One region of the Psychrobacillus sp. PGGUH221 genome, then DNA from elsewhere that is predicted to be linked to it. Evidence: riboswitches for the same ligand, from Rfam matches in the RefSeq annotation. Region 1 holds a riboswitch; the other holds the start of a gene.
What was found. Region 1 has a riboswitch for S-adenosylmethionine ahead of PGC35_RS15500 (methionine ABC transporter ATP-binding protein). Riboswitches for the same ligand answer to the same signal wherever they lie in the genome.
Positions count from the first base shown of each region.

Region 2: it holds a riboswitch for S-adenosylmethionine, as region 1 does, so the genes downstream of both, PGC35_RS03585 (methionine biosynthesis PLP-dependent protein) here and PGC35_RS15500 (methionine ABC transporter ATP-binding protein) in region 1, are expected to answer to the same signal.

Region 1 covers NZ_JAQMHQ010000009.1:53,732-56,891, reverse strand. The annotation lists gene PGC35_RS15520 (arsenate reductase family protein) at 1-172, shown strand, start outside; gene gcvH (glycine cleavage system protein GcvH) at 245-625, shown strand; gene PGC35_RS15510 (toprim domain-containing protein) at 703-1,053, shown strand; gene PGC35_RS15505 (thioredoxin family protein) at 1,058-1,384, shown strand; SAM riboswitch class I at 1,422-1,528, shown strand; gene PGC35_RS15500 (methionine ABC transporter ATP-binding protein) at 1,634-2,659, shown strand; gene PGC35_RS15495 (methionine ABC transporter permease) at 2,652-3,160, shown strand, end outside.
Region 2 covers NZ_JAQMHQ010000001.1:772,156-775,315, reverse strand. The annotation lists gene metC (cystathionine beta-lyase) at 1-416, opposite strand, end outside; gene PGC35_RS03585 (methionine biosynthesis PLP-dependent protein) at 413-1,534, opposite strand; SAM riboswitch class I at 1,857-1,963, opposite strand; gene PGC35_RS03580 (ABC transporter ATP-binding protein) at 2,073-3,160, opposite strand, start outside.

The sequences.
Region 1 (3,160 bases):
ATATCGAGAAATGAAATTGAAGGACAAGCTTCCAAATATGACAGAAAAAGAACAAATCGAAACGCTCGTTTCAGATGGAATGCTTATTAAGCGACCAATTGTATATGATGGAGAGCATTTGACGCTAGGTTTTAAAGAAGAAGAGTTTGAACATATTTGGAAAAGCGTATAAAGTTGCTTGTTTTTACAATTGAAATGTGTGAATATTATAGAGGAATGTATATTTTTTTGAGAGGGGTATAACATGAGCACACCTAAAGAATTAAAATACTCAGAAGAGCATGAATGGGTAAAAACAGAAGACGGAAAAGTACGTATTGGAATTACACATTTTGCACAATCAGAACTTGGGGATATCGTGTTTGTCGAGCTTCCACAAGTAGGAGACGATATTAAAGCTGGAGATCCTTTCGGAAGTGTAGAATCAGTTAAAACTGTTTCTGAACTGTATGCTCCAATCAGCGGTAAAGTAGTAGAAGTAAACGCTGATTTAGAAGACAGCCCTGAATATGTAAACGAATCTCCGTATGAAAATGCATGGATGATCGTAGTTGAGCCTTCTGATGTAGCAGAAGTGGATGCACTATTATCTGCAGAACAATACGAAGAGTTAATTCAAGAATAATGGATTTAAAAAGGCGCCGGTTATTTACTGGCGCTTTTTCATATACTAGTATATATAATGTGCTGGGAGAGAAGCTAATGGCTAAGGTATTTAGTGAAAAAGTAATTCTTGTAGAAGGTAGATCAGATAAACTGAAACTTTTAACCATTCTTGCTGAAGCAACTGAAATTGTTTGTACGAATGGCACTATTTCTAATGTTAAATTAGAAGAAATCTTAAGTCCTTTAGAAGAATTGCCCATATATGCTTTTTTAGACTCCGATAAATCAGGAGAACAAATACGATCAGTAGTTAGAAAAGTATATCCAGAAGCAATTCATCTATATACGAATCCTGTATATGGTGAAGTTGCAAATACCCCGCTTGATGTTTTGGCTTCTATCTTACAACGTGCTAAGATTAAGGTGAAAAAAGAATTTTTATTATAGGATGATGTTTGTGAATGAATGGTCTCGAGAGGAATGGGAGCAAGCTAAAAATGCTCCTAATCTTTCTCTTTTATATATTTACACCCCAATGTGTGGGACATGCCAAGTAGCCTCTAAAATGATGAAGGTACTTAAAGAAATTGTCCAGTTACCAGTTGGACAGGCAAATATAAATTATATGAAAGGTTTAGCGATGGATTATGAAATTGAAAGTGTGCCATGTCTTTTAATTGCAAAAGAAGGAATTGTTTATAAAAAGGTTTATGCTTTCCAATCAATTCCTTATCTTTTAGATGTTATAAAAAGTGTTGACGACACCGAATTATCATGATAGAATTCGATTTATTGATAACAATTGAATAGTGTCGCTCTTATTAAGAGAGGTGGAGGGAAGTGCCCGATGAAACCCAGCAACCGTCATGTAAATGAAATGGTGCCAAATCACTCAAAGCGTAAATGCTTTGGAAAATGAGAGAATGGATGACTGTTATTTTGAATGATAACATACACCCCTTCTGCTCTTTTGCAGAAGGGGTTTTTTGATAGTAATAGTACTATCTATACAGGAGGGAAGATTTACGTGATTAGCTTAAAAGATATTTCGAAAAAATTTAGTACGAAGCAAGGTACCATTGTAGCTGTTGATAATGTAAATCTTACAATTAAGCAAGGTGAGATTTTTGGAATTATTGGATATAGTGGTGCAGGAAAAAGTACTTTAATCAGATTGTTGAATGGATTAGAAAAGCCGACTTCAGGGCAAATTGTTGTAAATAATAAAGAAATTACATCAATTTCAGAAGGTAAGCTTCGACAAGTTAGACAAAAAGTAAGCATGATTTTTCAGCATTTCAATCTTTTGTGGTCAAGAACTGTTGCAGAAAACATAGCTTTTCCTTTGGAAATCGCAGGAGTACCTAAAGAACAAAGAGCTACTCGTGTAAAAGAATTGATTGAGTTAGTAGGTTTAGAAGGCCGAGGAGATTATTATCCTTCTCAATTATCCGGTGGCCAAAAGCAACGGGTAGGAATTGCTCGAGCATTAGCAAATCGCCCAGAAGTGTTGCTTTGTGATGAAGCTACATCTGCACTTGACCCAGAAACAACGGATTCCATATTAGATTTACTGATTAGTATTAACGAAAGATTAGGTTTGACCATTGTACTAATTACACATGAAATGCAGGTTATTCAAAAGATTTGTAATCGAGTAGCAGTAATGGAGAACGGACATGTGGTAGAGGAAGGGGACGTGCTGGAAGTTTTCCAAAATCCCCAACAGCCCATAACAAAGAGATTTGTTACGCAAGTTTCTGAAAATAATCAATCTCAGCAGACGATTCAAAATTTACAAGAACTATATCCAAATGGCAAACTCATCAAGCTGGTTTTTGTTGGAGACCAAACGGAACAGCCAATTCTATCTAGACTCATTAAACAATTTGATTTGGAATTAAATATTGTTCAAGGGAATATTACACATACGAAAAGTGGAGCTTATGGAACATTGATTCTTCAGATTGACGGTGATGCATCGGCAATTGATAAAGCAATTCTATTTATTCACGAACAAAAAGTACACACAGAGGTGATCAACAATGATTAATACTTTATTTCCAAATGTTGATTGGCCAAAAATGTGGGAAGCGACAATGGAAACTCTTTATATGACTGCAGTTTCTACTTTATTAACATTTGTATTTGGTCTTGCACTAGGATTACTTTTGTTTTTAACAAGTCCGCATCAAGCATGGGCCAATAAACTAACAAATTGGTTAACGGGAGCATTTACTAATATCTTTCGTTCGATACCATTTATTATTTTAATCATATTGCTTATTCCATTTACGAAATTACTTTTAGGTACTATTCGTGGACCAAATGCTGCGTTTCCAGCTCTTGTTATTGGAGCTGCTCCATTTTATGCACGAATGGTTTTAATTGGATTAAGAGAAATAGATAAAGGTGTACTTGAAGCAGCTAAATCGATGGGTGCTAAAACTTCTACTATTATATGGAAGGTTTTATTACCAGAATCGATGCCAGCATTAGTCTCTGGTATAACAGTTACTTGTATATCACTAGTTGGATATACAGCAATGGCGGG
Region 2 (3,160 bases), on a different contig from region 1:
CGAATCGCTGAAGCAACGGATTCTAAATCCGTAAAATCAACGAAAGTATGCTTAATTCCAATACGAGGCAATACCTCGGTTACAAAACGAAATGTACCTCCATAGACATCTTCTGTAATAACAATATGATCACCTGCGGATAGGAGCATGAATGCGGAAGAGATTGCAGCAAGTCCGGAGGCGAATGCTAAACCTCGAGTACCACCTTCTAGTTCTGCAATCGTTTTTTCTAAAGCATCTCTCGTTGGATTTCCAGAACGGCTATAATCATATGGACCAAATTCATCAAAGCTTTCTTGATGGAAGGTAGAGGACAGATAAATCGGGACATTGACAGCACCAGTTTTTCTCTCTCCATGCCCACGAGTTGATGCCACGACAATACTCGTTTCTAATGACTCTTTATATCCACTCATTTTACGGACACCTCACTTTCCAATAATGCAAAAACTTGTTTCAAGTCGTGTATTAAGTCCTCTGCCTCTTCAACACCAACAGAGAAGCGTAATAGGCTGTTATCTACACCACGTGCTATACGTTCTTCTTCTGGAATTTCCGCGTGTGTTTGAGTTGCGGGATAGGTGATAAAACTTTCCACTCCTCCAAGGCTTTCTGCAAAAACGATTAATTGGAGGTTTTCAAGAAAGGGATTAATCCATTCACTTTTTTGTAAGCGGAAAGAAAGCATTCCGCCTTTTCCAGAATATAAAACATCCTTTACTGCTGATTCATTTTGTAAGAATTCAGCAATCTTTTTTGCATTTGCATCATGCTGTTTCATACGTAAGTGAAGTGTTTTTAACCCCCTTATTAATAACCATGAATCAAATGGAGAAAGCACTGCACCTGCTGCATTATGATTTATTAGTAATTTTTCACCTATATCGGTGCCTTTAGAAACAACGAGACCAGCAAGAACATCGTTATGGCCGCCAATGTATTTTGTGCCGCTGTGAATAACAATATCGGCACCAAGTTCAATTGGGCGCTGTAAGTAAGGGGTTAAGAATGTATTATCCACGATTAATAATAAATGATGCTTTTTAGCTAATGTCGCATATTGCTCTATGTCGATTTCTTGCATTAACGGGTTAGTAGGCGTTTCTATAAAGATTGCTTTTGTGTTTTTAGTAATGAGGGCTTCTACTTCTTGAACAGTTTCAAACTTTGAATAGGATGTGCGTATATTGTAGGAATCTGCGTACTGATTAAATAAGCGATAAGTCCCGCCATAAAGATCCTCTGGGGCAATCAGTTCATCTCCTGATTTAAATAGAGATAATACCAATTGAATTGCAGCCATACCGGAACTACAGGCAAATCCCGCTTCTCCAGCTTCTAGCTTCGCGATGCCTTCTTCTAATATAGCTCTTGTCGGGTTTTTTGTACGTGTATAGTCATAACCAGTTGATTGACCAAGTCCGGCATGCTTGTAAGCGGTAGATAAATAGATTGGTGGATTTACAGCTCCTGTCTTCGAATCACTATGGTTCCCTAATTGTACTAGCTGAGTTTCTATACTCTTTTTAGACATCATTATTCATCCTTTACTATTAAATTATAAATGCGCAAGCGCCTATGTTTGCCCCAACAAGCAAATGTGAAAAGAATGCATCTTAAGTTCACCTCATCCTGTAGTAAAGGATGCATGACCCTCATCTCCGAGCCCAGAAGACCTAGGAGGCAGCTTTTCAGCCACCGCAAAAGTTATTGTCGTCTGTGTTTGTGACGAGCTTTGCGCTGGAGCAGCTATTTCACATATAACCTCGAGGGGCAGTGCGCTGGAGTCTGCCAAAAATAAAAAAAGAGGATTCTCTAATAAGAAGAGAATCCTCAATAAAATACTGAAGTTAGTCTTCTTATCTTCAAGACGTAGAACGTCTATTGGAATTAGCACCACACCTTTATTCGGCTGGTTGCTGAGACATCTTCGGGCCAATCCCTCCGTCTCTCTTGATAAGAAATAAAATATAAAATTTTCAAAAAATTAATTTAGGTAAGTTTATCACGGGATGAATTTTTATACAAGGTCTTTTTTTATGTGTATTTCTAAATAGTACAATAGGAGGTGCTTAATTTTTCGGTATAGCAACCCAATGTCCTTTGGAGACTTCTACTAATTCTGATTGTGATAATTGATATCGATCTTTTTCCCGATTTTCTTCCATTAGTGATCGTTTTTTCTTTGCTTCAATTTTAGGATCTGGAATTGGAATTGCTGCTAATAATGATTTTGTGTATGGGTGCAATGGGTTAGAGTACAATTCTTCACTTTCTGCAAGCTCGACAATTTTTCCAGCATACATAACTGCCACTCTATCACTAATATGCTTGACCATCGATAAATCGTGGGCGATAAAGAGATAGGTAAGTCCCAACCGATGTTGAAGGTCCTCAAGTAATTCAACTATTTGTGCTTGGATAGAAACATCTAATGCGGACAATGGTTCATCACAAACAATAAAGTCAGGTTCTACTGCAAGTGCTCGAGCAATTCCTATTCTTTGTCGCTGCCCACCTGAAAACTCATGTGGATACCGCATTGCATGCTCTGGTTTTAATCCAACCATTACAAGCAATTCTTCTACTCTATTTTTTCTTTCCTCATTGTTTTTACTCAACTGATGAATATCTAATGCTTGCCCTATAATATCAAGGACTTTAAAGCGTGGGTTTAAAGACGAATAGGGATCTTGAAAGATCATTTGCATATGACGTCGCATTGTTTTCAATTCATTTTTGTTTAATCTGTTAATGGCTATACCTTGATATAATATGTCTCCATCTGTCGGCTCGTGAAGTCGTAAAACAGCTCTACCGGTTGTAGACTTTCCTGATCCAGATTCTCCAACTAAACCTAACGTTTCTCCCGGTTTTATGAAAAAGCTGATATCATCGACTGCTTTTAATACATTGCCTTTTCCGGTATGGAAATGTTGTTTTAGAGACCTAACATCGAGTAATGGTTTTCCTTCTTCTATTCCAATAGAGCGAAGAGGGGGACGTTTAGGTTTTTTCTTTTGATCCAGACGAGGAAGGGCATTGAGCAATCTTTTGGTATAAGCATGTTGAGGGTTTTCAAAGATCTCTTCTGTTGTTCCAGTTTCAACAATTTCCCCATCCTTCATCACTGCAACCCTGTCACACATACCTGCGACAA